DNA from 3 places in the Streptomyces sp. KM273126 genome. Region 3 is predicted to be linked to each of the others. Evidence: predicted binding sites of a transcription regulator. Region 3 holds the regulator's gene; each other region holds the start of a gene.
The links. The regulator HrcA, encoded in region 3, represses chaperone genes, less so after heat shock. The targets are predictions, from matches to a motif close to TTNGCACTCNGNNNNNCNGAGTGCNAA.
Positions count from the first base shown of each region.

Region 1: the regulator HrcA is predicted to act here: its motif matches at 6,639-6,665, upstream of E0500_RS05005 (FmdB family zinc ribbon protein).
Region 2: the regulator HrcA is predicted to act here: its motif matches at 5,326-5,352, upstream of groL (chaperonin GroEL).

Region 1 is NZ_SJXB02000001.1:1,182,262-1,191,899, forward strand. It holds gene E0500_RS04985 (5-formyltetrahydrofolate cyclo-ligase) at 1-215, shown strand, start outside; gene E0500_RS04990 (penicillin acylase family protein) at 313-3,153, opposite strand; gene E0500_RS04995 (potassium/proton antiporter) at 3,355-4,923, shown strand; gene E0500_RS05000 (MFS transporter) at 5,185-6,468, shown strand; gene E0500_RS05005 (FmdB family zinc ribbon protein) at 6,677-6,991, shown strand; gene E0500_RS05010 (S-methyl-5'-thioadenosine phosphorylase) at 7,099-7,941, shown strand; gene E0500_RS05015 (hypothetical protein) at 8,043-8,231, opposite strand; gene E0500_RS05020 (hypothetical protein) at 8,140-8,766, shown strand; gene mscL (large conductance mechanosensitive channel protein MscL) at 8,899-9,369, shown strand; gene E0500_RS05030 (hypothetical protein) at 9,407-9,589, opposite strand.
Region 2 is NZ_SJXB02000001.1:1,546,403-1,556,040, forward strand. It holds gene E0500_RS06670 (sigma-70 family RNA polymerase sigma factor) at 1-500, opposite strand, end outside; partial or broken gene E0500_RS06675 (class I SAM-dependent methyltransferase) at 682-1,333, opposite strand; gene E0500_RS06680 (DinB family protein) at 1,475-2,005, shown strand; gene E0500_RS06685 (NADH:flavin oxidoreductase) at 2,110-3,261, opposite strand; gene groL (chaperonin GroEL) at 3,539-5,161, opposite strand; gene E0500_RS06695 (cold-shock protein) at 5,618-5,821, opposite strand; gene E0500_RS06700 (MoaD/ThiS family protein) at 6,283-6,558, opposite strand; gene thrC (threonine synthase) at 6,702-8,006, opposite strand; SAM riboswitch class I at 8,025-8,205, opposite strand; gene E0500_RS06710 (glucosyl-3-phosphoglycerate synthase) at 8,420-9,364, shown strand; gene E0500_RS06715 (trehalose-6-phosphate synthase) at 9,456-9,638, shown strand, end outside.
Region 3 is NZ_SJXB02000001.1:253,391-263,028, forward strand. It holds gene E0500_RS01050 (nitronate monooxygenase) at 1-191, opposite strand, end outside; gene dnaJ (molecular chaperone DnaJ) at 463-1,596, opposite strand; gene hrcA (heat-inducible transcriptional repressor HrcA) at 1,597-2,613, opposite strand; gene E0500_RS01065 (MBL fold metallo-hydrolase) at 2,868-3,611, shown strand; gene E0500_RS01070 (DUF3097 domain-containing protein) at 3,658-4,470, shown strand; gene E0500_RS01075 (Uma2 family endonuclease) at 4,448-5,026, opposite strand; gene hemW (radical SAM family heme chaperone HemW) at 5,127-6,359, opposite strand; gene E0500_RS01085 (SpoIIE family protein phosphatase) at 6,421-8,394, opposite strand; gene E0500_RS01090 (long-chain fatty acid--CoA ligase) at 8,706-9,638, opposite strand, start outside.

The DNA.
Region 1 (9,638 bases), 930 kb from region 3:
CCGTGGACGCCCGCGGGATGCGCCTGGGGCGCGGCGGCGGCTCGTACGACCGTGTTCTCGCCCGTCTGGAGCGCGCGGGGGCCGATCCTGCGCTGGTGGTGCTCCTGTACGACACGGAGGTCGTCGACCGCGTGCCGGAGGAGCCCCATGACCGTCCTGTGCACGCGGTGGTGACCCCTTCGGGAGTACGGCGCTTCCGGACCGCCTGCCCTTAGAACCGAGAGGAGTTCTCAGGGCGCCCCTCTCGCACGGAAAGGGCCCTCTACGCGCGCGTAGAGGGCCCTTTCACCGGCATGCGTCAGGCGAGCGGAGTCACGGCTTCAGCAGCAGCGTGTCCTTCGTGTTCGCGTCGACCGCCTTCTGCGAGAAGGGCCAGGTCAGCAGCTCGCCCTTGGCCCACTTGTCCGTCTGGTCCGTGTAGTGGGCGCTGTAGGCGTGTCCGGAGGCACCGGTGAGGTTGATCCACTTGGACTTGTCGAGGTCCCCGAGGTTGACCACCATGCGCATCGACGGGACCCAGACGACGCCGTAGCCGCCGGCCGCGTTCCAGCCGGTCGCGTTGACCGTGGCCTCGCCGCCGCCGAGATTCCAGGGGCCGCGGTTGAGCATGTACTGCAGGAAGCCGGGGCCATCGGTGCCCAGGGTCTGGTTCTTCAGGAACAGGCGGTGCAGCCGGCCCCAGTTCCAGGTGTCGATGTCCTTGCCGAGCTTGGCGGTCAGCTCCCAGCGGGCGTCGTCCATGGCCCGCTCGAACAGTTCGTCACGGGTGGTGGCCGGCTCCTCGGTCCGCGTGCCGGGCGCCGACCACCAGTCGTTGTCCTCGTCGTCGATGATCCTGCGGACCGTCTCGAACCAGCGGTCGCCGCCGTCCGGCTGTGCCTGGTCCGCGTCGCGCTCACCGCACTCGCGCACCTTCTGGTCCTCGTCCGCGGGGCCGGTCGTGTCGACCGGATCGACCGTGAGGCACTGTCCCTTGACCCGCAGCTCCTTGGGCAGCTTGTTGCCGAAGGCAAGCTTGAGGATGTTGCGCCAGACCGCGTTGAAGTACGCGGCCGCCGCCGAGTCGGCGTCCTGGGTGTAGTCCCAGCCCTCCAGCAGCTTCTGCGTCTCCCGGACGCTCTTGTCCTCGACGTCGATCTTCAGCAGCTTGGGCACCAGCAGCCGGGCGACCTCGCTGCTGTTGTCCAGCTGCATCTGCCGCATGTCCTCGGTCGAGATCTTCCCGCCGCCCTTGATCTTCGAGTCGATCAGGTCGGCGAGCCGCTGGCTGCGCGTGCCGTAGCCCCAGTCCGTGGTGAGCGTGTAGGGGTACTTGTCCTTGTCGACGACGGCCTGGTTGGCGGTGACGATGTAGCCGCGGTCCGGGTTGTACTCGTACGGCAGTTCGTCCTGCTTGATGTAGCCGGTCCAGCGGTACTTGGAGTCCCAGCCCGCCGCCGGGAGCGAGCCGTCGCCCTCGCCGCGGATCGGGATCCTGCCCGGCAGCTGGTAGCCGATGTTGTCCTCCCTGTCGGCGTAGACCAGGTTCTGCGAGGGCACGTCGAACAGGGCGGCGGCCTTGCGGAAGCCTGCCCAGTTCTTGGCCTTGTTGATGGCGAACACCGCGTCCATGGAGGTGCCCGGGTCCAGCGCGGTCCAGCGCAGCGCGATGGCGTAGCCGTCGCCGCGGTCGGGGGCGGCGGTGTTGACGGTGGCCTTCTTGCCGACCTTCAGGAGCTCGTCGTCCCGGTCCGACAGGAGGGGGCCGTTGTTGGTCGTGCGGACGACGATCTTCTTGGACCTGCCGCCGGCGACCGCGATGGTCTCCTCGCGGGTTTCGAAGGAGCGCACCTTGCCGTCGTACTCGTAGCCGTTCCCGGTGAGCTTCTCCAGGTAGAGGTCCGTGACGTCGACGCCGGAGTTGGTCATGCCCCAGGCGATGTCCTCGTTGTGGCCGATTATCACGCCGGGCATACCGGCGAACGTGTAGCCGGACACGTTGTACTGGCACTTCTGGGAGATCGCCTTGCAGTGCAGGCCCATCTGGTACCAGACGGACGGCAGCGAGGCCGACAGGTGCGGGTCGTTGGCGAGCAGCGGCTTGCCGCTGATGGTGTGGTCGCCGGAGACGACCCAGGAGTTGGACCCGATGCCGTTGCCGTTCACGCCGACGGCCTCGGGCACGTCCTCCAGCACCCTGTAGAGGCCCGAGAGCTGCGACTGGAGGGCCGAGGAGGTGCCGGCCGTCCCTGCGGCCCCTGTGGCCCCTGCGGTCCCCGCGGTTCCCGCGGAGACTCCGCCGCCGCCCGTGCCCGCACCGCTCTGAGCGGAGCTTCCGGAGCCCTGCGTACCCTGCGCCCCCTGTGTTCCCTGCGCCCCTTGGGCCCCTTGGGCCCACGTTCCGGCGAACTCGTCGTACCCGCCCTCGCGGATGATCGCCTTGTTCCGGTTGTACGGGTACTCCGGGTACAGGTCGGCGATCTGCTTCGGGCCCAGGCGGCTGGTCATCAGGGCGCGGTCGATCTCGTCCTGCATGTTGCCGCGCAGGTCCCAGGCCATCGCCTTCAGCCACGAGATCGAGTCGACCGGGGTCCACTCCTCGGGCTTGTACTCGTTGCTGAAACCGAGGGCCACGTACTCCAGGGAGATGTCCTTGCCGTCCTTGCCCCGCAGGTAGGCGTTGACACCCTTGGCGTAGGCCTGGAGGTACCTCTTCGTCTCGGCGGACAGCTTGGTGTCGTACTCCTTCTGCGCCACCCTGTCCCAGCCCATGGTGCGCAGGAACGCGTCGTTGGCGATCTGCCCCTTGCCGAACATCTCGGACAGACGGCCCGCGGTCATGTGGCGGCGCACGTCCATCTCGTAGAACCGGTCCTGCGCCTGGACGTAGCCCTGCGCCATGAACAGGTCCTCGTCGGTGGACGCGTAGATCTGCGGGATCCCGTAGTCGTCGCGCTGGACGTCGACCGGCCCGGACAGGCCGTCCAGCTTGATCGAACCCTTGGTCTGCGGGAACGAGGCGCGCACGGTGCTGATCGACCAGTACGACCCGTAGCCGACGCCTCCGATGATGGCCAGGACCAGGACGATCACGAGCAGGCGGGCTCTGCGCCCCTTCTTCCTGCCGGACTTGCCGGGCTGCTGACCGGAAGAGGCGGTGGTGTTGGGGGGCATCGCTGTCCTTGCTGTCCTAATGCGAGCGGCAGGCCGGGCTGTGCTTTTAACTGAGCGCAGGAGCAACCATAGGCGCAGGGCGCGAGACAACTTGACGCGGAGTCGGCAACCAGCACGTACGGGCGTTCGATCTTGCCACTCCCGAGCGTCAAGAAAACGTCAAGAGTTAGGTAAGGTAACGAAGTACTTGCACTGAAGTGCGTGCCGACGATCGCCTTCACGTGCTGGTATCCATCTGCCCGGACCCGCGAGAAGGGACCGCCGCTGACTGTCCACCACCTCAACCAGCTCCTGCTCGTGTGCTCGCTCGTTCTGCTCGTCGCGGTGGCAGCGGTTCGTATCTCTTCGCGCAGCGGGCTCCCCAGCCTGCTCGTCTACCTGGGCATCGGCGTCGCCATGGGCCAGGACGGGCTCGGGAACATCCAGTTCAACAACGCGGAGATGACCCAGGTCATCGGCTACGCGGCCCTCGTCGTGATCCTCGCGGAGGGCGGCCTCGGCACGAAGTGGAAGGAGATCAAACCGGCCCTCCCGGCCGCCACCTCGCTGGCACTGGTCGGCGTCGCGGTGAGCGTCGGCGTGACAGCCGCGGGCGCGCACTACCTGATCGGGCTGGAATGGCGGCAGTCGCTCATCATCGGCGCGGTGGTGTCCTCGACGGACGCGGCCGCGGTCTTCTCCGTCCTGCGGAAGATCCCCCTGCCCGCGCACCTGACGGGCACCCTGGAGGCCGAGTCCGGCTTCAACGACGCCCCGGTGGTCATCCTCGTCGTCTCCTTCTCCATGGCCGGACCGGTGGAGCACTGGTACGTACTGGTCGGGGAGATAGCCCTGGAGCTGGCCATCGGCGCGGCCATCGGCCTCGCGGTGGGCTGGCTCGGCGCGTTCGGGCTGCGGCACGTGGCCCTGCCCGCCTCCGGTCTCTACCCGATCGCCGTCATGGCCATCGCCGTCACGGCGTACGCGGCCGGTGCGCTCGCCCACGGCAGCGGCTTCCTCGCCGTCTACCTGGCCTCCATGGTGCTCGGCAACGCCAGGCTGCCGCACTGGCCCGCCACGCGCGGCTTCGCCGAGGGAGTCGGCTGGATCGCCCAGATCGGCATGTTCGTCCTGCTCGGCCTGCTCGTGACCCCGCACGAGATGGGCGCCGACATCGTGCCCGCGCTCATCATCGGCCTGGTGCTGACGATAGTGGCCCGGCCGGTGAGCGTCGTCGTGGCGCTGCTGCCGTTCCGGGTGCCCTGGCCGGAGCAGGCGCTGCTGTCCTGGGCCGGGCTGCGCGGCGCGGTGCCCATCATCCTGGCCACCATCCCCATGGTGAACGAGGTCGAGGCGAGCCGTCGGATCTTCAACATCGTCTTCGTGCTCGTGGTCGTCTACACCCTCGTCCAGGGGCCCACACTGCCCTGGCTGGCCCGGAAGCTGCGTCTGGGCGGGGGCCCCGAGGCGGCCGACCTGGGCATCGAGTCGGCACCCCTGGAGCGGCTGCGCGGGCACCTGCTGTCCGTGGCGATCCCGGAGGGCTCGAAGATGCACGGCGTCGAGATCAGCGAGCTCCGGCTGCCCGCCGGCGCGGCCGTCACGCTCGTCGTCCGGGAGGGCACGTCGTTCGTCCCCCTGCCGAGCACGGTGCTGCGACGCGGTGACGAACTGCTCGTGGTGGCCACGGACCCCGTCCGGGACGCGGCGGAACGGCGCCTGCGGGCGGTCGGCCTGGGCGGCAAGCTGGCCGGCTGGCTGGGGACGCCGAACGGCGGGGCGCGCTCATAACCCGCCGCAATCCCAGGTCGGCTGTCTGGTGGCGCTCACTTTCACAGGAGAACGGCAACATCACTCTGTACTATGAAGGCGCACCCTGATCGAACCACCTCTGCCTGACGCAGAGCTGGCGCGACCGTATGGCGGCCGGGACGCCTCCTCGCAGTGGACTCCGGTATCTACCGCAGTACGCGCAAGAGGACAGCTCTCGGCACGCCTCCTTCAAGACCGGACAACGGGGCGCGTGCTACCAGGTGGCGAAAGGCATGGGCCGTGGCGTCCACGGTCACCTCGACGTCGTCCCGCCCGGGCTACGGGCAGCTGCTGCGCACCCGTGGCGCCTGGACGTTCCTGCTCCCCGGCTTCGCGGCGCGCCAGCCGTTCGCGATGCTGACCATCTCCCTCGTGCTGTTGGTCCAGCACACCACCGGCTCGTACGGGGCGGCCGGTGCCGTGGCCGCCGTGACCGGTGTCTCCATGGCGCTGTTCGCCCCGTTCAGCGGGCGTCTGGCCGACCGCCACGGACAGCGGGCCGTGCTGGTGCCCGGCGTCGTCCTGCACTCCCTGGCGGGCCTCACCCTGACGGCGCTGGCGCTGGCGGACGCCCCCTTGTGGGCGCTCTTCGCCGCCGCCGTGCCCACCGGTGCCTCGGTGCCGCAGATCGGCCCCATGGTGCGCGCCCGCTGGGGCGTGAAGCTCCAGGGCACGCCCCTGATGACGACCGCGACCGCCTTCGAGTCCGTCACGGACGAGCTGACCTTCGTACTCGGCCCGCTGCTGGCAACCGCGCTGTGCACGACCGTGGACCCGGCGGCCGGACTGGTGACGGAGGCCGCCCTCACCTTGATCGGCGGTCTGCTCTTCGCCGCCCAGAGGGGCACGCAACCCGCTCCCGTCCTCGACTGGCACGCGCGCGTGGAGCACGTTTCGGCACTGCGGGTCCCCGGAGTGCGCGTTCTGATCGTGGCCTTCCTGGGGATCGGCTCCGTCTTCGGTGGCATGCAGGTCTCGCTCGCCGCGTTCTCCGAGTCGATCGGCGAGCCCGGTCTGAACGGTGTCCTGTACGGCGTCTTCGCGGCGGGCAACATGCTGTCCGGCCTCGTCTGCGGTGCGATCGCCTGGAAGGCGGCCCCGCAGCGGCGGCTGGTCGTCGCGTACACGGCCCTCGCCCTGACCTCCGCCGGCCTGTGGGCCGCCCACTCCGCGATGTCCGTGCTGGTCCTCGGCGGTCTCGGCCTGCTGGTCGGCATGTGCGTTGCACCCGCCTTGGTCATCGGCTACACGCTGGTCGACGGTCTGGTGCCGGCCGCCGCCCGCACGGAGGCCTTCACCTGGCTGACCGGTGCGGTCGCGCTCGGTCAGGCCGCCGCCGTCACGGTCGCCGGACAGCTGGAGGACCGCCTCTGGGACGGTGCCGGATTCCTGGTGCCGGCGGCCGGTACGGCGCTGGCGCTGGCGGTCCTGGTCGCACTGCGGTCACGGCTGATCCCGGCGCGCGTGACCCCCGCGGTCACGCGGCGCCGGGGCGACCGCGTTCTCGTCACGGTCGGTGAGTGACATGTATCGCATTCGCCGTTCGCCGACGGAATACGTCACTGTGACTCCGCCGCTGAGCGGCTTCCCACTTGGGCAGGGCCCTCGTGGCGGTCAAGCCCTGACCGCTGCTCACGAGCAGGTGACGAACATTACCCGACGCCCTTGTTGCGGCGGGCTAGAATGGACGATCGTTAGCACTCATCGAGTGAGAGTGCCAGGAGGAAGACCAGTGCCGACGTACCAGTACCAGTGCACCGAGTGCGGTGAGGGCCTCGAAGCGGTGCAGAAGTTCACCGACGACGCCCTGACCGAGTGCCCCAACTGCAATGGCCGCCTCAAGAAGGTGTTCTCCGCGGTCGGCATCGTCTTCAAGGGCTCCGGCTTCTACCGGAACGACAGCCGTGGTTCGTCGTCGAGCAGCAGCACGTCGTCGTCCTCGAAGTCCTCGACGTCGTCGGACTCGAAGTCCCCGACGGACTCGAAGTCGTCGTCGAGCTCGTCGTCCTCGGGCTCTTCCGCCTCCAGCAGCAGCTCGGCGGCGTAGCGGCCGGTCGGCCGCGCCAAAAGGCTCCGCAACAAAAGGCTTACGGGACCCTGTCGTCGTGCGACGACAGGGTCTTCGGCGTTTCCGGGCCCGGTTAGGGTGCGGGCATGGCGAACACGGAAAACGCTGAGATCGGTGTCATCGGCGGTTCGGGCTTCTACTCCTTCCTCGACGACGTGACCGAGATACAGGTCGACACCCCGTACGGGCAGCCCAGCGACTCCCTCTTCCTCGGCGAGATCGCGGGGCGGCGGGTCGCCTTCCTCCCCCGCCACGGGCGCGGCCACCACCTGCCGCCGCACCGCATCAACTACCGCGCCAACCTGTGGGCGCTGCGGTCGGTCGGGGCGCGCCAGGTGCTGGGACCCTGCGCCGTGGGCGGACTGCGGCCGGAGTACGGGCCGGGCACGCTGCTCGTGCCGGACCAGCTGGTGGACCGTACGAAGGCGCGGACGCAGACGTACTTCGACGGGCTGCCGCTGCCGGGTGGCGACGTCCCGAACGTGGTGCACGTGTCGCTGGCCGACCCGTACTGCCCCACGGGCCGCAAAATCGCGCTGGAGGCGGCCCGCGGGCGGGACTGGGAACCGGTGGACGGCGGCACGCTGGTCGTCGTGGAGGGCCCGCGGTTCTCGACGCGCGCCGAGTCGCTCTGGCACCAGGCGCAGGGCTGGTCCGTGGTCGGCATGACCGGCCATCCCGAGGCTGCGCTCGCCCGTGAACTGGAACTCTGCTACACGTCGTTGACGCTCGTCACCGACCTCGACGCGGGCGCCGGGACCGGCGAGGGCGTCTCGCACGAGGAGGTGCTCCAGGTGTTCGCGGCGAACGTCGACCGGCTGCGCGGCGTCCTCTTCGACGCGGTCGCCGCGCTGCCGCCGACCGAGAAGCGCGACTGCCTGTGCACGACGGCTCTGGGCGGGATGGATCCGGGGTTCGCCATGCCGTGAATCTCCCGTTCGGGTGAGGGAGTTGTCCACAGCTCGTGGGTTGTCCACGGGCGTCGGCGGACTCTGCCGCGAAGCCTCATCGTGAGACCGCAAGCCCGATCTCACGCAGCAGGTGGTGGCCTCATGTCCCTTCCGTTTCCTTCCCTGTCCTCGTCTTCGTTGTCCTCGTCTTCGTTGTCCGTGGGCACGGGTTCGTCCATGGGCTCGTCCTCGGGTTTGGACGGGTCTTCGTCTATTCCGTCTGCGTCTTCGTCTTCGTCTGCGTCTGCGTCTACGGGACCCCTGTCCACGTCCCTCCATGGCCCGCCCGGTTCAGGTGCTCCCCCGACCTGCGAGGTTCCGCACTTCGCCCCATTGCGGGTGGGCGGTGCCCGGTATCAGTTGCGGCGGCTCGTGCGGTGCCGGAGGCGGGCCGTGGCTGCCGGGCTGGCCGTGACCGCTGCGGCGCTGGTGGCTGCGGGTCCGCGGGAGGCGGAGCCGGCCCAGGATGGCCAGCGGGCCCGCGGGCATCCGATGGCCGAGGCCGTGCCGGAGCGGCGCCGAGCCGTCGAGATGGTGGCGGCACCGGTGCGCATCGCCGACGGCGCCACGGTGCGGCTGCTGCGGCCCGGCAACCGGGTCGACGTGATCGCGGCCGAGGAGTCGTCGACGAACGGCGGCGGAGCCCGGGTGGTCGCGCGCGGGGCCCGGGTGACGAGGGTGCCGGCGGCGAGCGCCACCGAGAGCGGGGCGCTGGTGGTCCTGACCGTGCCCCGGGCCACGGCGGCACGGCTGGCGGGCGCGGGCGCGACCTCACGGCTGGCGGTGACACTGTGCCGGCCTTGATGAGGGGCACCGCCGAGCGCCGTCACACCTCTCATTCGAGAGGTGCGACTGGATGCGACTGGACAGGTCCCGGACGCCGTGCCGTAAGTTGCGGAGTCATTTGTTCCACGACTTGCACGGAAAGGCGTCGCGGTGAGCAAGAAGAAGGAGCCGAGCATCTGGGAGGGCTTCAAGGCCTTCCTGATGCGGGGGAACGTCGTCGACCTGGCGGTCGCCGTGGTCATCGGCGCGGCTTTCACCAACATCGTGAACTCGGTGGTGAAGGGCGTCATCAACCCCTTGGTGGGGGCGGTCGGCACCAAGAACCTCGACCACTACAGCTACTGCCTCAAGGACCCCTGCACGGGCAGCGGCGACGCCGCGACGGGCATCACCATCATGTGGGGCTCCGTCCTGGGAGCGACCCTCAGCTTCGTGATCACGGCGGCCGTCGTCTACTTCCTGATGGTGCTGCCGATGGCCAAGTACCTCTCACGGCTGGAGGCCCGTCGCAAGGCCAAGGAGGGCACGCAGGAGGTCATCGAGGTGACCGAGCTGGAGGTCCTGAAGGAGATACGGGACGCCCTGGTCGCGCAGCGAGGCTCGGGACACGACCGCGAGTAACGCGGTTCACGGACCGTCTTCGGCGTCTTGAGCGTCCTCAGAGGTGGTGGGGCGGCTTCTCGTCGAGGAAGCGCTTCAGGTCGGCGACGCTGTCGCCGGCCGCGGGCCGCTCGCCCCACCCGCGGTCCGTGTCGTCCGACGACTGCTGGTCGAGCGGGTCGTCGAAGACCAGCGCGGCCTTCGCCTGCTCGCGCGGTTCGGGGACGGAAGCGGTACTCATGCCCCCAGGGTACGGCCCTGCAGTCGGGCGAGACCCGGTCGCCACGGGA
Region 2 (9,638 bases), 1.3 Mb from region 3:
TGGGCGCGCAGTCGCGTCCGTGCCCGGGACAGCCTGGAGCGGACCGTCCCGGGAGAGACGCCGAGCGCCTCGGCGGCGGCCGCGGAGTCCAGGCCGGACCAGACGCAGAGCATCACCACCTCCCGCTCGTGCCGTCGCAGACGGTCCAACGCGGCCCGTGCGGCGGCGAGTTGTTCGACGTTGGCGATGCGGCCGACCACCTCGTCGGCGAAGTCGGGCACGGTGTCGTGGAGGTGGACGCGGGCCAGCGCGTTCCGGTGCCGACGCAGGGCACGGGACTGGTTGCGCAGGACGTTCACACAGATCCCGAGCAGCCAGGGCAGGAGGGCGTCTCCGTCCGGGTGCACGCTCTGCCGCAGCCGCCATGCCTCCAGAAAGGTCAGCGAGACGATGTCCTCGGCCTGCCCCCAGTCGCCCGTGCCGCGCGCCGCCAGCCGGTGGACGGCCGGGGCACACTGGTCGAAGAGTTCCGCGAAGGCATCGGGATCACCGGCTCTCACCCGAGCACGTAGTGAAGGTTCCATGCCCGGTTCTGTCCACCCGCCTCCGACTGCTGCGTGATCCGCGTCACGTACGATGCCCCGCGTCCCCGCCCCGGCCGTCCTCCTTTCGTCCGTCCTCCTTTCGTCCGTCCTCCGTTCGACTGCCCTCCGTTCGACCGCCCTCTGATGCACAGGACGGCTGACGCCAGACGAGCGTGTACCGCCAGAACAGCCGACGACGCAGCCGGGCGCCGGGGAGCACGCGGCTCGCCTCCCGGAGGATGTCGCCGAATCCCGTCTCCGCCGGCCGGGTCACCGCGGCCATGGAGAACGGCCGCGGCACCCTGCGCCCCCTGCTCCTGACCCAGCCCACCACGACGTTCGCCGGGACGGAGACGAGGGCGAGCAGATGGTCCCCGAGGGTCTCCGTGCGAGCCAGGCCGACCACCACCAGCGTCCCGCCGGGCCTCAGCCGCCCACGGAAGCGAGCGAGCGCCTGGCTCAGGGGCAGGTGGTGCAGGACGGCAACGCAGGTGATGACGTCGTACGACCCGCCAGGGGCCCCCGTCCAGCGCGTCCGCGACGGTGTAGGTCACCGGAGCACCGGCCGGAGTCAGCTCCCGAGCCCGCTCGACGATCTCCGGATCCGCGTCGATCCCGTGCACCTCGCTCGCCCGCGCCGCCAGCAGCCGGGCCAGGTCCCCACTCCCGCACCCGACGTCCAGCGCACGGTCGGAGCGCGGGGGCAACTGTCGCAGGAGCCACGGGTGGTAGTACGCGTTGTGGTCCCAGGGGTGCTCGGCGTTGAAGCGGTACAGCGCTTGCAGGAGGCGGTTCGGCAAGAGCGTCATCTGGCCAGTTCACCAGAGGAGCACGAGCGAATTGCCCCTCAGGCACGACGGGGGAGGAGCCAAAGCGGTCAGGAACTGACCTACATGGGTCCTAGCGTGTGGCCATACCGACGGAACAGACATCCACGGAGGGCCCACGCCATGAACGCCACCGCAACCCTGGCCACCGACGAGCGCACCGACCTGCTGGACACCCTGGCCAAGCACCGGCACTTCCTGCGCTTCACCACCCGCGACCTCACCGACGAGCAGGCCGGCCTGCGGACCACCGCCGGCGAACTCTGTCTGGGCGGACTGATCAAGCACGTCACGTCGGTGGAACGCAGCTGGGCGGACTTCATCCGCAACGGCCCCTCGGCGATGGGCGACTTCACCGCGATGACCGAGGCCGACTGGGCCCGGCGGGCCGACGAGTTCAAGATGCTGCCCGGTGACACGCTGGCCGGTGTGCTGGCCGAGTACGAGGAAGTGGCCCGGGGGACCGACGAGTTGATCGCGTCCCTGCCCGACCTGGACGCCGCCCAGCCGCTGCCCAAGGCCCCTTGGTTCCAGCCCCAGGCACATTGGTCGGCTCGCAGGGTGCTCCTGCACATCATCGCCGAGACCGCCCAGCACGCCGGTCACGCCGACATCATCCGGGAGTCCCTGGACGGCGCCAAGACGATGGGCTGACCGCCTCCCGGGGGCTCAAGTCCCCGGTTCCGAGCCCTCTTTTCAAGGCCGCCGGGAGCCGGGCGCCCGAAAGCGCCCGGCTCAGCCGACGAGCTGACGTCCGTTCAGCTCAGCGTCCCCAGCGACGCCGCGTCGTACGGCGCCAGCTCGTCGAAGCGGCCCGCCAGCACCTTCGCCGCCCACTCCGGGTCCTGGAGCAGGGCGCGGCCGACGGCGACCAGGTCGAACTCCTCGGCCTCCAGGCGGTCCAGCAGGTCGTCGATGCCCCGGATCGTGGAGCCCTCGCCGGCGAACGCACGGATGAAGTCGCCGTCCAGGCCCACCGAGCCGACGGTGAGGGCCGGCTTGCCGGTGAGCTTCTTCGTCCAGCCCGCCAGGTTGAGGTCGGAGCCTTCGAACTCGGGGAGCCAGTAGCGGCGCGTGGAGGCGTGGAAGGCGTCCACACCGGCCGCGGCCAGAGGCGTCAGCAGCGCCTCCAGCTCCTCCGGGGTCTCGGCGAGCTTCGCGTCGTACGCCTCCTGCTTCCACTGCGAGTAGCGGAAGATGACGGGGAAGTCCGGGGACACCGAGTCCCGTACCGCCGCCGCGATCTCCGCCGCGAACTTCGTACGGGCGACGAGGTCGCCGCCGTAGGCGTCCGTGCGGCGGTTGGTGCCGGACCAGAGGAACTGGTCGATCAGGTAGCCGTGCGCGCCGTGCAGTTCGACGCCGTCGAAGCCGATGCGCTCCGCCTCGGCCGCGGCCTGGGCGAAGGCGGCGATGACGTCGTCCAGGTCCCGCTGGGTCATCTCCTTGCCGGTGCCGGGCGTGCCGTCGAGGCGCAGGCCGGAGGGGCCGACCGCCGGGGCGTCCGTGAACGGGGGGTCGCCCGCCTTGCGCACCATGCCGATGTGCCACAGCTGCGGCACGATCGTCCCGCCCGCCGCGTGCACCGCGTCCGCCACCTTCGCCCAGCCGGCGAGCTGCTCCTCGCCGTGGAAGCGCGGGACGCTGTCGCTCTGCCCGGCCGACTCGTGGCCGACGTACGTGCCTTCGGTGACGATCAGGCCCACGCCCGCGGCGGCGCGGCGCGCGTAGTACGACACCACGTCCTCCCCGGGGATGCCGCCCGGCGAGAACTGCCTGGTCATGGGCGCCATGGCGATCCGGTTCGGGACGGTCAGTCCGTTGATCGCGACGGGCCGGGACAGGATCTCGGCGGCGCGGGAGGCGGGGGTGGCCGGGGATGCGGGGGTGGCGGGGACGGCAGACGTCACGGTGGAGCTCCTCGGAGGTGGTCGTCGGCAGACGCCGAGATGGGGGCGGGAGACGGGGAGGGCCGGGAGACGGAGACAGGGGCAGGGGCATGGGGCATGGGGTTTCGGGCGGTATATGCATACGCATCTACTGCCGTACTGATCAACTGCCCCGGCCCGCACCACATTCCGCCGGCTCGCCCTCCCGCGCTGTGACCCCGGACACGCCCGAGGGCGGCACCCCTGGAGTAGGGGTGCCGCCCTCGGTACCTCGGACGGGCCGATCCGGAGAACCGGATCAGAAGTCCATGTCACCGCCCGGCATGCCGCCACCGGCGGGCGCGGCGGCCTTCTCCGGCTTGTCGGCGATGACGGCCTCGGTGGTGAGGAACAGCGCGGCGATCGACGCGGCGTTCTGCAGCGCGGAGCGCGTCACCTTGGCCGGGTCGGGGATGCCCGCTTCGAGCATGTCGACGTACTCACCGGTCGCGGCGTTCAGGCCCTCACCGACGGGGAGGTTGCGCACCTTCTCGACGATGACGCCGCCCTCAAGGCCGGCGTTGACCGCGATCTGCTTCAGCGGGGCCTCGAGCGCGAGCTTGACGGCGGCGGCACCGGTGGCCTCGTCGCCCTCCAGCTCCAGCTTCTCCAGAGCCGTGGAGGCCTGGAGCAGGGCCACGCCACCACCGGCGACGATGCCCTCCTCGACGGCCGCCTTCGCGTTGCGCACGGCGTCCTCGATGCGGTGCTTGCGCTCCTTGAGCTCGACCTCGGTGGCGGCACCGGCCTTGATGACGGCCACGCCGCCCGCGAGCTTGGCCAGGCGCTCCTGGAGCTTCTCGCGGTCGTAGTCGGAGTCGCTGTTCTCGATCTCGGCGCGGATCTGGTTCACGCGGCCGGCGACCTGGTCGGTGGAGCCGGCACCGTCGACGATGGTGGTCTCGTCCTTGGTGATGACGACCTTGCGGGCGCGGCCCAGGAGGTCCAGGGTCGCGTTCTCCAGCTTGAGGCCGACCTCCTCGGAGATGACCTCGCCGCCCGTGAGGATGGCGATGTCGCCGAGCATGGCCTTGCGGCGGTCACCGAAGCCCGGGGCCTTGACGGCGACGGACTTGAAGGTGCCGCGGATCTTGTTGACGACCAGGGTCGACAGGGCCTCGCCCTCGACGTCCTCGGCGATGATCAGCAGCGGCTTGCCCGACTGCATGACCTTCTCCAGGAGCGGGAGCAGGTCCTTGACGTTGGAGATCTTGGAGTTGGCGATGAGGATGTAGGGGTCCTCGAGGGCGGCCTCCATGCGCTCCATGTCGGTCGCGAAGTACGCCGAGATGTAGCCCTTGTCGAAGCGCATACCCTCGGTGAGCTCCAGCTCCAGACCGAAGGTCTGGGACTCCTCGACGGTGATGACGCCTTCCTTGCCGACCTTGTCCATCGCCTCGGCGATGAGCTCGCCGATCTGGGTGTCGGCGGCGGAGATGGAGGCGGTGGAGGCGATCTGCTCCTTCGTCTCGACCTCCTTCGCCTGGTCGAGGATGGCGGCGGACACGGCCTCGACGGCCTTCTCGATACCGCGCTTCAGGGCCATCGGGTTGGCACCCGCGGCCACGTTGCGCAGGCCCTCCTTGACCAGCGCCTGGGCGAGGACGGTCGCGGTCGTCGTGCCGTCACCGGCGACGTCGTCCGTCTTCTTCGCGACCTCCTTGACCAGCTCGGCGCCGATCTTCTCGTACGGGTCCTCCAGCTCGATTTCCTTGGCGATGGAGACACCGTCGTTGGTGATCGTGGGGGCGCCCCACTTCTTCTCAAGGACGACGTTGCGGCCCTTGGGGCCGAGGGTCACCTTGACGGCGTCGGCGAGCTGGTTCATCCCGCGCTCAAGGCCGCGCCGGGCCTCCTCGTCGAACGCGATGATCTTGGCCATGTGAAGTGGTCCTCCCGGACGGATGGGGTCCCCCCGTGCTCGAAGCTAAGCCGAGAGCTCGGGGGAGGATTGCTCCGGACCGTGCTGGCGCCCGCGACGGACGGCTCGCCTGCCTGTGGGTCCCTGCCCCACGCGGCCGGCGGGCCTCACCGACCCGGTCCTCGTTGTCACTCTCACCTTCAGAGTGCTAACGCCCAATGATTAGCACTCGACCCCTGCGAGTGCAAGCGCCTGGGGATGATCCGCAGGTGAACGCGCCCGTGCGCCCCCGCCCGGATACAGGACGCGGTCCGGGGCCTGGTCCAGGACCTGGACCAGGACCAAGACCTGGACCTGGACCTAGACCTGGACCTGGACAGAACGAAGGGCTCGTACCCCGCGGGACAACTACCCGTGGGACACGAGCCCTTCGAAAGTGAAACGAAGTGCGTCGCTGCTGTTCAGTCGGCGCGTGCTTCAGCCGGCCAGACGGACCATGTCCGCCTGCGGCCCCTTCTGACCCTGCGAGATCTCGAACTCGACCCGCTGGCCCTCCTCCAGGGTGCGGTAGCCGTCCATCTGGATCGCGCTGTAGTGGACGAATACATCCGCACCACCGTCGACCGCGATGAAGCCGTACCCCTTCTCCGCGTTGAACCACTTGACGGTGCCCTGAGCCATGCCTAACTCCCCTATTACTGGCCCTTGCACAGATCCACACTTCGCGGATCCGGGTCAGACCTCACCCCCCAACGGTTGGGGGCGTGCGCCGGAACGCGTCGACCGCGGCTGAATGTATCTGTCCAACTGCCGTCTGCAACAGGTCAATCGGACGAGAAATCTGGACAGGCCCGGTCGGGAATGTACGGAGAATTCACCTGACTTCAGGGCAAGTCGGGCCCCGCAAAAGGAACATAAGGCGCGAATACCTCGCCGACCTTCGCCCACTTTGGCTACTTCATATCGGGCGCACGGCAAGAACCCATATGCGCACGGCGTGAAACCGGAGCCTGAAGCGAACCGCGTTCCCCAACTCTACCGTGCTCAACCATAGAGAATGGCCCCCTCCGCTTCTCTCACGGAGGGGGCCATTCGATGAACTCTCGGTAACCGAAGTTACCGAAGGTAATTATGGGTGCCGCTCAGCCTCCGGCGACGGCCGGAATGATGGACACGCCCGCCCCCTCCGGGGTCGCCGTCTCCAGCCCCTGCTCGAAGCGGACGTCGTCGTCGTTCACGTACACGTTCACGAACCGGCGCAGCTTGCCCTGGTCGTCCAGGACCCGGGCCGCGATGCCGGTGTGGTTCTTCTCCAGGTCGGCGATGACCTCGCCGAGGTTCGCACCCTCGGCACTGACCTCGGCCTGACCGTCGGTGTAGGTACGCAGGATGGTGGGGATGCGGACGGTGACGCTCATGGGGTGAGACCTCCGGTCAGGTACTGCTCGTGGTTGATGGGGGGGCAGCGCCCCCATCAGGGGCGCGGGGAACTGCGCGACCAGCCACGACGGACCCGCAGCCTTGAACGGACCGCAGTCTTACGGCGCTCCGAGCGGAGCGATCACGCGAGGCCGGCCTCACGGAACGAGTCGAGGCTGGGGCGAATCGTCGCCGTCAGTCCCGTACCCGCCACCGCGTCCAGTGTCTTGAGGCCGTCGCCGGTGTTGAGGACGACCGTGGTCAGGGTCGGGTCCAGCACACCGTTCTCGATCAGCTTGCGCGTGACACCCACGGTCACGCCACCCGCCGTCTCGGCGAAAATGCCCTCCGTGCGCGCCAGCAGCTTGATCGCGTCCACGATCTGCTCGTCGGTCACGTCCTCCACGGCGCCGCCCGTCCGCCGGGCGATGTCGAGGACGTAGGGGCCGTCCGCGGGGTTGCCGATGGCGAGCGACTTGGCGATGGTGTCCGGCTTCTGCGGCCGGACGACGTCATGGCCGGCCTTGTAGGCGACGGACACCGGCGAGCAGCCCTCGGCCTGCGCACCGAAGATCCGGTACGGCTTGTCCTCGACGAGCCCGAGCTTGATCAGCTCCTGCAGACCCTTGTCGATCTTCGTGAGCTGGGAGCCGGAGGCGATCGGGACGACGATCTGGTCGGGGAGCTTCCACCCCAGCTGCTCGCAGATCTCGTACGCCAGCGTCTTCGAGCCCTCCGCGTAGTACGGCCGCAGGTTGACGTTGACGAAGCCCCAGCCCTCGCCGGCCGGGTCGCCGATGAGCTCCGAGCAGAAGCGGTTGACGTCGTCGTAGTTGCCCTCGATGCCGACGAGTTCACCGCCGTAGACGGCGGCCATGACGACCTTGCCCTGCTCCAGGTCGTGCGGGATGAAGACGCAGGAGCGGAAGCCGGCGCGGGCGGCGGCGGCCCCCACGGCACCGGCGAGGTTGCCGGTCGAGGAGCAGGAGAGGGTGGTGAAGCCGAACGCCCGCGCGGCTTCCAGGGCCTGGGCGACGACCCGGTCCTTGAAGGAGTGCGTCGGGTTGCCGGAGTCGTCCTTCACGTACAGACCGCCGGTGACGCCCAGTTCCCGGGCCAGGTTGTCGGCCTTGACGAGGGCGGTCCAGCCGGGGTTGAGGTTCGGCTTGCCGGCCACGTCGGCGGGGACGGGCAGCAGGGGTGCGTAGCGCCAGATGTTCGCCGGGCCGGACTCGATCAGCTTGCGCAGCTCTTCGGTCTCGTACGCGGAGAAGTCGTATGCGATCTCCAGCGGGCCGAAACACTCCTGGCAGGCGAAGAGCGGGCCGAGCGGCACCCGGTGGCCGCACTCGCGACAGGACAGAGCGGCGGCGGGGCCGAGGTCGACGGTGGAGGCGGCGTTCGAGGTGCCAGGATTCGTCGTGTTTCCAGCAGTCTGCACAGCCATGTGAGGCGAGGCCCTTTCTCCTCATCTTCCTCACGACGCATCTCGCCGTGAGACGGATTTGGCACCTTCCCTAGCCGCGAGCCTCGCGAAGCCGATCTACGGTGATCTGTGAACGATCGACGCTGATCGGGTACGAGAACCGGCTGGAGGGTTGCCGGGGCTTCATCGGGCCGTGTCCCTCTGCCCCTCTGGATGAGCGGTATGCGGTTGTGTATGCCGTTGTTGATCATTGAAACGCAAAGGTGACCCCGCAATGCGATGGTCATCCGCGTTGTTCAAGACTGTAACCGAAGGCCAGGACAGTTGAGATAGACGTCCGAACCGCGAGATGGATCACACATCAGCTCGTGTGATCGATCCGCGTGATCGAGAAGACCGATCCGCAGTGATCGAAAAGTGAGGAGCCGCAGACCGTGCTGAACGAAGTCGAGCGCTGGCTGAGCACACGCTCCTGGTCCGTGACCGATCGCCCGCTCCACCGCATCCTGGCCGCCAAACGTTCCTCGGGCCAGTCGGTCAGTGTCGTGCTGCCCGCGCTCAACGAGGAGGAGACGGTCGGCGAGATCGTCGCCGCGATCCGTCGTGACCTGATGCAGCAGGTCCCGCTCGTCGACGAGATCGTCGTCGTCGACTCGGGATCGACGGACCGTACGTCGGAGGTGGCCGCCGCCGCGGGCGCGACGGTGGTGCACCGGGACGAGATCCTCCCCCGCATCCCGGCCGTGCCCGGCAAGGGCGAGGTGCTGTGGCGTTCCCTGCTGGTGACCAGCGGGGACATCGTCTGCTTCGTCGACGCGGACCTGAAGGAGTTCTCGTCGGACTTCGTCTCCGGGATCGTGGGGCCGCTCCTCACCGACCCCGGCGTCGACCTGGTCAAGGCGATGTACGACCGCCCGCTGGGCTCCGCGGCCGGCCAGGGCGGCCGGGTCACGGAACTCATGGCCCGCCCCCTGTTGAACATGCACTGGCCGCAGCTCGCGGGCTTCGTCCAGCCCCTGGGCGGCGAGTACGCGGCCCGCCGCTCGCTCCTGGAACAGCTGCCCTTCCCGGTCGGATACGGGGTGGAGCTGGGCATGCTGGTCGACGCCCTGCACCTGGTGGGCCTGGACGCCCTCGCCCAGGTCGACGTCGGCGTCCGCAAGCACCGCCACCAGGACGGCCAGGCCCTCGGCCGGATGTCCGCCGCGATCTACCGCACCGCCCAGCTCCGCCTGGCGCGGGGCCATATGATCCGCCCCTCCCTGACCCAGTTCGAGCGGGGCGAGGAGGGCTTCGAGCCGCGCACGTACTCGGTGGACACCGAGGAACGGCCTCCGATGGCGGAGATCGAGGAGTACGTGGAACGCAAGGCGGCGTGAGCGGAGTTCGGGGGCTGCTGCGGTGGCCGGTGTTGGCCGCCCAGCGGAACCGTACGTTTGAGCGGATGCGACAAGGGCTAGGTTGACGAGCATGGCTTCCGCTTCTGCCGACGGCGCCCGCGTCCTCGTCGCGTCCAACCGCGGCCCTGTCTCGTACGCCCTGGACGAGAGCGGCGGGCTCACGGCCCGGCGCGGCGGAGGCGGCCTGGTCTCGGGGCTGTCGGCGATCGGGCCGGAGGCCGGCGCGGTATGGGTGTGCTCCGCGCTGAGCGAC
Region 3 (9,638 bases):
GGGCGGGCCGTGAGACCACGCAGTTGCTTGATCTCCTGGTGCATGCCGTCGGCCGTCTTGTACCCGGCCGCGAGGAAGCCGAGCCCGCCGGCCTCGCACACGGCGGCGGCGAGCTGTGGCACGGAGACCCCGCCCGCCATGGGGGCCTGCACGATCGGTGTGGGGAAAAGATCGGTCAGCGCGGAGGACATGACGGCATGTTGTCACGTCCTCCGCAGGAGTCCGAATCCGGCCTTCCACCTGGGCACAGGCCAGGGGAACGGGCACGCTTCAGGAACGGTGGAGGGGTTCCCCTCACGGGCAGGATCAGGGCGAGCTCAGGGCTGGGTCAGGACGGAGCCAGGGCGAGCTCAGGGCTAGGTCAGGACGGGGCCAGGGCGAGATCAGGCCAGTCGGCGACACCGCCCAGCGGCACTCGGTAGCCTCCGCCGGGCGCGGGAACAGCTCCCGCGCCCGCCCACGTCAGCGCCCGTTGAACGCGTCCTTCAAACGGGAGAACAAGCCCTGCTGCCCCGGCTGGAACTGCCCCGTCGGCCGCTCCTCGCCCCGCAGCTTCGACAGCTCGCGCAGCAGGCGCTCCTGCTCGGGGTCGAGCTTGGTCGGGGTCGTGACCTCGACGTGCACGATGAGGTCGCCGCGGCCGCCGCCCCGCAGATGCGTGACGCCGCGCCCGTGCAGCGGGATCGACTGGCCGGACTGGGTGCCCGGGCGGATGTCGACCTCCTCCAGGCCGTCGAGGGTCTCCAACGGCACCTTCGTGCCGAGTGCCGCCGCGGTCATCGGGATGGTGACCGTGCAGTGCAGGTCGTCGCCGCGGCGCTGGAACGTCGAGTGCGGGAGCTCGTGGATCTCGACGTACAGGTCGCCTGCCGGGCCGCCGCCGGGGCCGACCTCACCCTCGCCCGCGAGCTGGATCCGCGTGCCGTTGTCGACACCGGCCGGGATCTTCACGGTAAGCGTGCGGCGGGACCGCACCCGGCCGTCGCCCGCGCACTCGGGGCACGGGTTCGGGACGACCGTGCCGAAGCCCTGGCACTGCGGGCAGGGGCGGGACGTCATGACCTGGCCCAGGAAGGACCGGGTGACCTGGGACACCTCACCGCGGCCGCGGCACATGTCACAGGTCTGGGCGGACGTGCCGGGGGCAGCGCCCTCGCCGTTGCAGGTCTTGCAGACGACGGCCGTGTCGACCTGGATGTCCTTCGTCGTGCCGAAGGCCGCCTCGTCGAGCTCGACATCCAGCCGGATCATCGCGTCCTGGCCCCGGCGGGTGCGCGACCGCGGGCCGCGCTGGGACGCCGTACCGAAGAACGCGTCCATGATGTCCGAGAAGTTCCCGAACCCGCCGGCGCCGAAGCCGCCCGCACCGCCGCCCGCCTGGGACAGCGGGTCACCGCCGAGGTCGTAGACCTGCTTCTTCTGCGGGTCCGACAACACCTCGTACGCGGCGTTGATCTCCTTGAACCGCTCCTGCGTCTTCGGATCGGGGTTGACGTCCGGGTGCAGCTCGCGCGCGAGTCTGCGGAACGCCTTCTTGATCTCTTCCTGGGACGCATCGCGGCGCACGCCGAGTACGGCGTAGTAGTCCGTGGCCACTTACGACTCCGCCAGGATCTGTCCGACGTAACGTGCCACCGCTCGTACTGCTCCCATCGTTCCCGGATAGTCCATGCGGGTCGGTCCGACCACGCCGAGTTTTGCTACTGCCTCGCCGCCCGAACCGTAGCCCACTGAGACCACGGACGTGGAGTTGAGTCCCTCATGCGCGTTCTCATGGCCGATACGCACGGTCATGCCCGAATCCTTCGCCTCGCCCAGCAACTTGAGGAGCACGACCTGCTCCTCCAGCGCTTCGAGCACCGGCCGGATCGTGAGGGGGAAGTCATGTCCGAAGCGGGTCAGATTGGCGGTTCCGCCGATCATCAGCCGCTCCTCCCGCTCCTCGACGAGCGTTTCCAGAAGGGCGGAGAGCACGGTTGAGACGCTGCCGCGGTCCTCGACGTCGAAGGCCTCCGGAAGGTCCTCCACGAGTTGCGGCACGTCCGCGAAACGGCGGCCCGCCACACGGCTGTTGAGCCGTGCGCGCAGATCCGCGAGGGATGTTTCCCCGAACGGGGCGTGGCAGTCGATCATGCGCTGCTCCACCCGCCCGGTGTCCGTGATCAGTACGAGCATCACGCGCGCGGGCGCCAGCGACAGCAGCTCTACGTGCCGCACCGTGGACCGCGTGAGCGACGGGTACTGCACGACGGCGACCTGCCGCGTGAGCTGCGCCAGCAGCCGTACGGTCCGGCCGACCACGTCGTCCAGGTCGACGGCGCCCTCCAGGAAGTTCTGGATGGCGCGCCGCTCCGGTGGGGTCATCGGCTTGACCGCGGCCAGCTTGTCGACGAAGAGGCGGTAGCCCTTGTCGGTGGGGATGCGCCCGGCGCTGGTGTGCGGCTGGGCGATGTACCCCTCCTCTTCGAGGGCCGCCATGTCGTTGCGGACGGTGGCCGGGGAGACACCGAGCCTGTGCCGCTCGGTGAGCGCCTTGGAACCCACCGGTTCCTCGGTGCCGACGTAGTCCTGGACGATGGCGCGCAGCACTTCGAGCCTGCGTTCGCTGAGCATCGCGCACACCTCCAGTACTTCCGTCCTTGCGCGTCCCCGCGCGTCCTTGCGACTCCCCCTTGGCACTCACCGCGGGCGAGTGCCAGCATTCCCACCAGTGTACGGCGGTGGGGTACGGCCCCGGCAAGGGCGGCCACGCCTTGTCATGCCGACGTGTACCGACGTGTCCCGCGATGTCGTACCGGCGAGTACACGCGGAACGCCGGCACAGGGAGAATCCGTCGCCCCTGAGGGCCTGGGGTTAGCGTCGGCGTATGACGGTGAGTTGGGAAGAGTCCGGGTGGGAGGAACTTGGCCCGCGCGTGGGGCGCTGTCGCCTTCCGGTGTGGGACTGCACGGCCGGGCTGGTCGTCGGGGACGGTTCCGCTCTCATGATCGACGCGGGGTCGAGCCTGCGCGAGGGCGCGCGGTTGGGCGCCGAGGCGCGGTGGCTGCTGGGTGGCGACCTCCGTGTGACACATCTCGCGCTCACGCACCCGCACTTCGACCATGTCTTCGGGGCGGCGTCCTTCGCGGGAGTCGAGGTGTACGGCGCGGTGGGCGTGGACATGGTCCTCACCGGCGACCGCGCACGCGAGGAACTGCGGGCCGACGCCGTGCGGTACGGCCTGGACGCTCAGGAGGCCGCCGCTGCCGCGGACCTCCTCGTCCGCCCCCGCCACCACGTCAGCGGGGAGTGGACGCTGGACCTGGGCGGCGGCACGCAGGTGCTCCTGGCGAACGTCGGCCCGGGCCACACGGCCCACGACCTGGCGGTGCTGGTGCCCGGCTCGCCCTCGTCGCCGGAGGTGGTCTTCTGCGGTGACCTGGTCGAGGAGTCCGGCGAGCCCCAGGCGGGTCCGGACGCCGTCCCCGCGCACTGGCCGGCCGCGCTGGACCGGCTGCTGGACCTGGGCGGCGAGGACGCGGTGTACGTGCCGGGGCACGGGGCGGCGGTGGACGCGGCGTTCGTACGGGCGCAGAGAGACGCGCTGGCGGCCCGCTTCGGCGTGTCGTGATGACCGCCGCTCCGGTTACCGCTCCGGTTCTCGTATCGTCATCCGAATGCGCCAGTACTCGCCGGACCTGACCCCGCCGTGGAAGAAGCCCAAGCCCGTACCGGAAGTCCCGGCGGAGCCCGGGCTGGTGGTCGAGGAGCCCGGGACCGGCTTCTGCGGCGCGGTGATCCGCTGCGAGGCGGGCACGGTGACCCTGGAGGACCGCTTCGGCAAGCACCGGGTGTTCCCGCTGGAGCCGCGGGGGTTCCTGCTGGAGGGCCGCGTGGTGACGCTCGTACGGCCGCCTTCGGGCCCTGCCCGTACCACCCGCACGGCATCCGGTTCGGTGGCCGTCCCTCGCGCACGCGCGCGCGTGGCCCGTGCCGGGCGCATCTACGTGGAGGGCCGCCACGACGCCGAGCTCGTCGAGAAGGTGTGGGGCGACGATCTGCGCATCGAGGGCGTGGTCGTGGAGTACCTGGAGGGCGTGGACGACCTGCCGGCCATCGTCGCGGACTTCGCGCCCGGCCCGGACGCCCGCCTGGGTGTGCTGGTGGACCACCTGGTGCCGGGCAGCAAGGAGTCCCGTATCGCCGAGTCGGTGACGAGCGAGCACGCTCTGGTGGTGGGCCATCCGTACGTGGACATCTGGCAGGCCGTGAAGCCGGCGTCGGTGGGCATCCCGGAGTGGCCGCAGGTGCCGCGCGGACAGGACTGGAAGACGGGGGTGTGCCGGGCGCTGGGCTGGCGTGTGACGAACACCGGGGAGGCGTGGCAGCGGATCCTCGGCTCGGTGCGCTCTTACAAGGACCTGGAGCCGGAGTTGCTGGGGCGGGTGGAGGAGCTGATCGACTTCGTTACGGATAGCGGTGGGGCCTGACGCCGGGGAATGTTCCGAAGTCGCTGGTGTCCAGTTCGAGTCCCAGAACCTCCAGCGGCAGTGGGTCTCCGAATTTGATGATCTCCTGGCGCCGGTAGTCGGCGTCCTCACCCAGGCCTGCGGGGTTCGTCAGCAGGACGCATTGCGCCATGATCGGGTCGGCGATCAGGTAGGCGGGGACTTTGCCAGCGGCGTAGATCGACCGTTTGACTCCGTAGTCCCGTGTGACGCTGGTCTTGGAGACGACCTCCACGACCATGGTGATCAGCGGGGACGGCAGAAGGCGGCCCGAGTCGGGCAGGGCGTCAGGAGCCACAACCACCAAGTCTGGAACGGGCTCGCTGGCCTCGTCGACAATGTCGACGTCCTGTGTCTGAAGGGAGTACCAGCGTTCCAGTGGGATCTGCCTGCCGATCAGCATCACGATGACGTTGTGCACCAGATCAGGGCTGGCCATCATCACGATTTCCCCCCGGAGAAGCTCGGCAGTGACGCCCTCCGGAGGTTCGAACCCCTCGAAGAACTTGGTCATTCCGTACTCGTCCACAGCGGTCATCTCCGTGGCCCTCCACATCCGCCGCGTCCTTTTGGCGGCAGCCTACGAAACAGGGTAGGGACCGAACCGGAGTTCCGCACCGATTCACTCGCCGGAGTGATCAGTCGACCAAGTCCCTGACCACTGCATCCGCCAGCAACCGCCCCCGCAACGTAAGGACTGCCTTCCCCTCCTCGTACGGCCCGCCCTCCAGGAGCCCGTCCTCCAATGCCCGCCGCGAAGCCTTGAGGCCCTCATCCCGCAGGAGCGACAGCGGACAGCCCTCCCGCAACCGCAGCTCCAGCAGAATCCGCTCGACCCTCCGGTCCTCCTCCGCGAGCACCTCACGCCCGGCGCCCGGCGAGCGCCCCGCCGCCAGCGCCGCCGCGTACGCCCCCGGGTGCTTCACGTTCCACCAGCGCACCCCGCCAACGTGGCTGTGGGCGCCGGGGCCCGCGCCCCACCAGTCGGCGCCGCGCCAGTACAGCTCGTTGTGGAGGCAGCGGCCCGCGGCGGACGTGGCCCAGTTCGAGACCTCGTACCAGGAGTAGCCCGCCGCGGACAGGGTCTCGTCCGCGATCAGGTAGCGGTCCGCGTGGACGTCGTCGTCCGTCATCGGGACCTCGCCCCGGCGGATACGCCGCGCGAGCTGCGTGCCCTCCTCGACGATCAGCGCGTACGCCGACACGTGGTCAGGGCCCGCCCCGATCGCCGCGTCCAGGGAGGCCCGCCAGTCGTCGTCCGACTCCCCGGGGGTGCCGTAGATCAGGTCGAGGTTGACGTGCTCGAATCCCGCCGACCGGGCCTCGGCGACGCACCGCTCGGGGCGGCCGGGGGTGTGGGTACGGTCCAGCACTCGCAGCACGTGCTGCCGGGCGCTCTGCATGCCGAAGGAGATCCGGTTGAAGCCACCCGCCCTCAGCGCGTCGAGATACGCCGGGTCCACCGACTCCGGGTTCGCCTCCGTGGTGACCTCCGCGTCGTCCGCGAGCCCGAACTCGTCCCGGATCGCTCCCAGCATCCGTACGAGGTCGCCGGCGGGCAGCAGCGTGGGCGTGCCGCCGCCGACGAAGACCGTGCGGACGGGGCGCGGGTCGTCGCCGAGCACCTTGCGGGCCAGGCGGATCTCGTCGATCAGGGTCTCGGCGTAGTTCTCACGGGAGGCGAGGACCCCGCCCGTTCCGCGCAGTTCGGTCGCCGTGTAGGTGTTGAAGTCGCAGTAGCCACAGCGGGTCGCGCAGTACGGGACGTGCAGGTAGAACCCGAGGGGCCGGTCCGCGGCCCCGGTCAGGGCGTGCGCGGGCAGCGCCCCGTCGTCGGGGACGGGCTCGCCGTCGGGGAGTGCGGAAGGCATGCGTTCCATTGTCCAGCACCGGCGACCTCCACCGTGCGGTCGGCCACCCGCGTGCGGTCGCCTACTCCGCCTGCAACACCAGCAACGCCAGATCGTCCTCCGGCGGCCGCTCGCCGAACTCGTGCACCAGCCTCGTGATCCGCTCCGCGATGAGCTGTGCGTTCAGCCCGGTGCAGCCGGACAGGGCGACCGCGAGCCCGTCCCCGTCGTCGAACATCACCGATCCGCAGCGCCGCTCGGTCACTCCGTCGGTGACGCACAGCAGCGTGTCACCGGGGTGCAGGGCGAAGGTCTCGGAGATGTACGCGGTGTCCTCGATCACACCGAGCAGGGTCTGCGGTTCGGCGGCGGTGCGTACGTCGCCGTCGGGGCCCAGGACCAGCGGCAGGGGGTGTCCGGCGGAGGCGAGGGTGCACTGGACGCCGCCTTCGTAGGGGACGAGCTCGCCGTACAGGAGGGACAGGAAACGGGTCTGGGGGCCCTCGTCGGCGCCGAGGCCGGGGCCGCCGGCCGTGACCAGGGCTCGGGCGGCGGCGTCTGCCGCCTCGGTGGCGTCGTCGAGGAGGAGCTGGTTGAGGCGGTCGAGGACGTCGGCGACCTGGTAGCCCTCGCGGGCGAGCAGCCGCAGCCAGGGCCGGGCGAGGCCGATGACGACGGCGGCCTCGGGGCCCTTGCCCTGCACGTCTCCGAGGGCGAAGCACCAGCGGCCGTCGCCCGCCGGGAACAGGTCGTAGAAGTCGCCGCTGGGCCCGCCCTTGTCGCACGGCTCGTACACGAGCGCGCTGTGCATCCCGGGGATCTCGGCGACCGCGCCGGGCAGCAGGCCGCGCTGGAGGACCCGGCTGATGGTGGCCTGGCGGGCGTACTGGCGGGCCGCGCCGATCGCGAGGGCCACCCGGCGGCTGAGGTCCTCGACGAGCCCGGTGACCTCGTCCGCGAAGCGGAGCAGTCCGGCCCGCCCGATGACGAGTGTGCCCAGCGGCCGTCCGCCCGCGATCAGCCGGTACGCGAGGGCGGTCCCGGTCTCGTCCTGGTCGCCGAGTGCCTCACCGGGCCACGCCACCGGCACCGCCCGCGACCGTACGGACTCCGGCAGCCGGGGCGGGTCCTTCTCCAGCGCGTGGCGCAGGTCCTCGATGCGGTTCTCGCTGACGTGCCAGACGCGGGCGAGCCGGGGTCCCGAGCCGAAGTCGGCCTCGGCCCCGCGCCAGCCCATGCCCTCGTCCTCCAGCCACACCGCGCACCAGTCGGCCAGGCGCGGCACCAGCAACTGTCCGGCGAGCGCGGCGACCAGGTCCTCGTCGAGCTGCCCGGCCAGCAGGTCGGAGGCCTCGGCGAGGAAGGAGAGGGCGCCGCGGTTCAGCCATTCCCGGTCGCTCTCCATGGTCCGCCTCGGTGCGGGGGCGAGTACGTCGACGGCGATCGTCCCGTGTCCGAAGGCGGCGTCGGCGGCGTACGCCTCGGTCCTCTCCTCGACGGCCGCGGCCCCGTCGACGGGCAGGCGTGCCCAGACGGTCTTCACGCCGGTGCGGTAGGTGATGCCCCAGGCGTCGCAGAGCGCGGAGACGAGCCGCAGGCCGCGCCCGTACTCCGGGGTGCCGTAGGAGGGTTCGGTGCCGTGGGGGCGCTCGGTGCTGTACGGGCGTTCGGCGCCGTCGTCGCGTACGGCGCGCGCGGGGTGGTGGTCGGAGACCTCGACGACGACGTGGGCGGAATCCTCGTCGGGAGGCTCGGGGGGCTCCAGACGGCACAGCAGCTCGACGTCCGTGCCGGCGTGCACTACGGCGTTGGTGACCAGCTCGCTGACCACGATCAGGACGTCGCCGACGAACCGGTCGGTGAGGGCTTCGGCGCCGGGGAGCGCGAGCTGGGCCCACTCGTCCAGGCCGGCGCGGGCGAAGCGGCGGGCGGCTCCGGGCGCGAGCGGGCCGCCGGGCAGCGACACATGTGCGACCGCGCGCCGGTCCGTTCCCTGGTGCGCCGGTGTACCAGGGGCGCGAGTCGTCGACTCGCGTTGCGTCGGAATGGCCCCCACTGTGCGGCTCCCGGAGCAGTTCGACGATAGATCTCAGGCGGCAGGGACAGCGTGACAGACTGACCACGCCCATAAGCACGGAGTTACCGAAGTGGGCCATCATGAGTGAGAACAGTGCTACGCGGGTGCTCGAAGACGGTCAGAAAGAGGGATGATCAGAAAGAGCGGCAGATTCGGGCATCCGATCTGCGCCCCCCTCTATCTCTACGCCCCCTGTATCTCTACGCCCCCCTGCATCGATGCGCCCCGAAAAGGGGCGCGGGGCCGCATATCGAAATATCGATATGCGGCCCCGCGCGACGGAGATCCCTCTACGCCTCCCTGGCGCCGGCGTACATCTCCTCGATCAGGTGCTGGTACTCCCGCTCCACCACCGGCCGCTTCAACTTCAGGCTCGGCGTCAGCTCACCGTGCTCCACGTCCAGATCGCGAGGCAGGAGGCGGAACTTCTTGACGGTCTGCCACCGCTGAAGGCCCGTGTTGAGACGCTGCACGTAGCCGTCGATGAGCTCGACCATCGCGGGAGAGGCGACGACGTCCTCGTACGACTTGCCGCCCATGCCGTTCTCCTTGGCCCAGCCGAGGAGGGTCGGCTCGTCGAGGGCGATGAGCGCGGTGCAGAAGTTGCGGTCGGCACCGATCACCATGACGTTGGACACGAACGGGCACAGGGCCTTGAACTGGCCCTCGACCTCGGTCGGCGCGATGTACTTGCCGCCGGAGGTCTTGAACAGGTCCTTCTTGCGGTCGGTGATGCGGAGGTAGCCGTCGGGCGAGAGTTCGCCGATGTCGCCGGTGTGGAACCAGCCGTCGGGCTCCAGGACTTCGGCGGTCTTCTCCGGCAGCTTGTGGTAGCCTTCCATGATTCCCGGACCGCGCAGCAGGATCTCGCCGTCGTCGGCGATGCGCACCTCACAGCCGGGCAGCGGCTTGCCGACCGTGCCGGTCCGGTACGCCTCACCGGGGTTGACGAAGGACGCGGCGGACGACTCCGTGAGGCCGTACCCCTCCAGGATGTGGATGCCCGCGCCGGCGAAGAAGAAGCCGATCTCGGGGGCCAGCGCGACGGACCCGGAGACACAGGCCCGCAGATGTCCACCGAAGGCCTCGCGCAGCTTCTTGAAGACCAGCGCGTCCGCGACCGCGTGCTTGGCTCCCAGCCCGAACGGCACCGAAGCGCTGCCGGTCCGCCGGAAGTTGTCCTGGCTGACGTTGGCGTACTCGCGCGCGACCTGGGCCGCCCA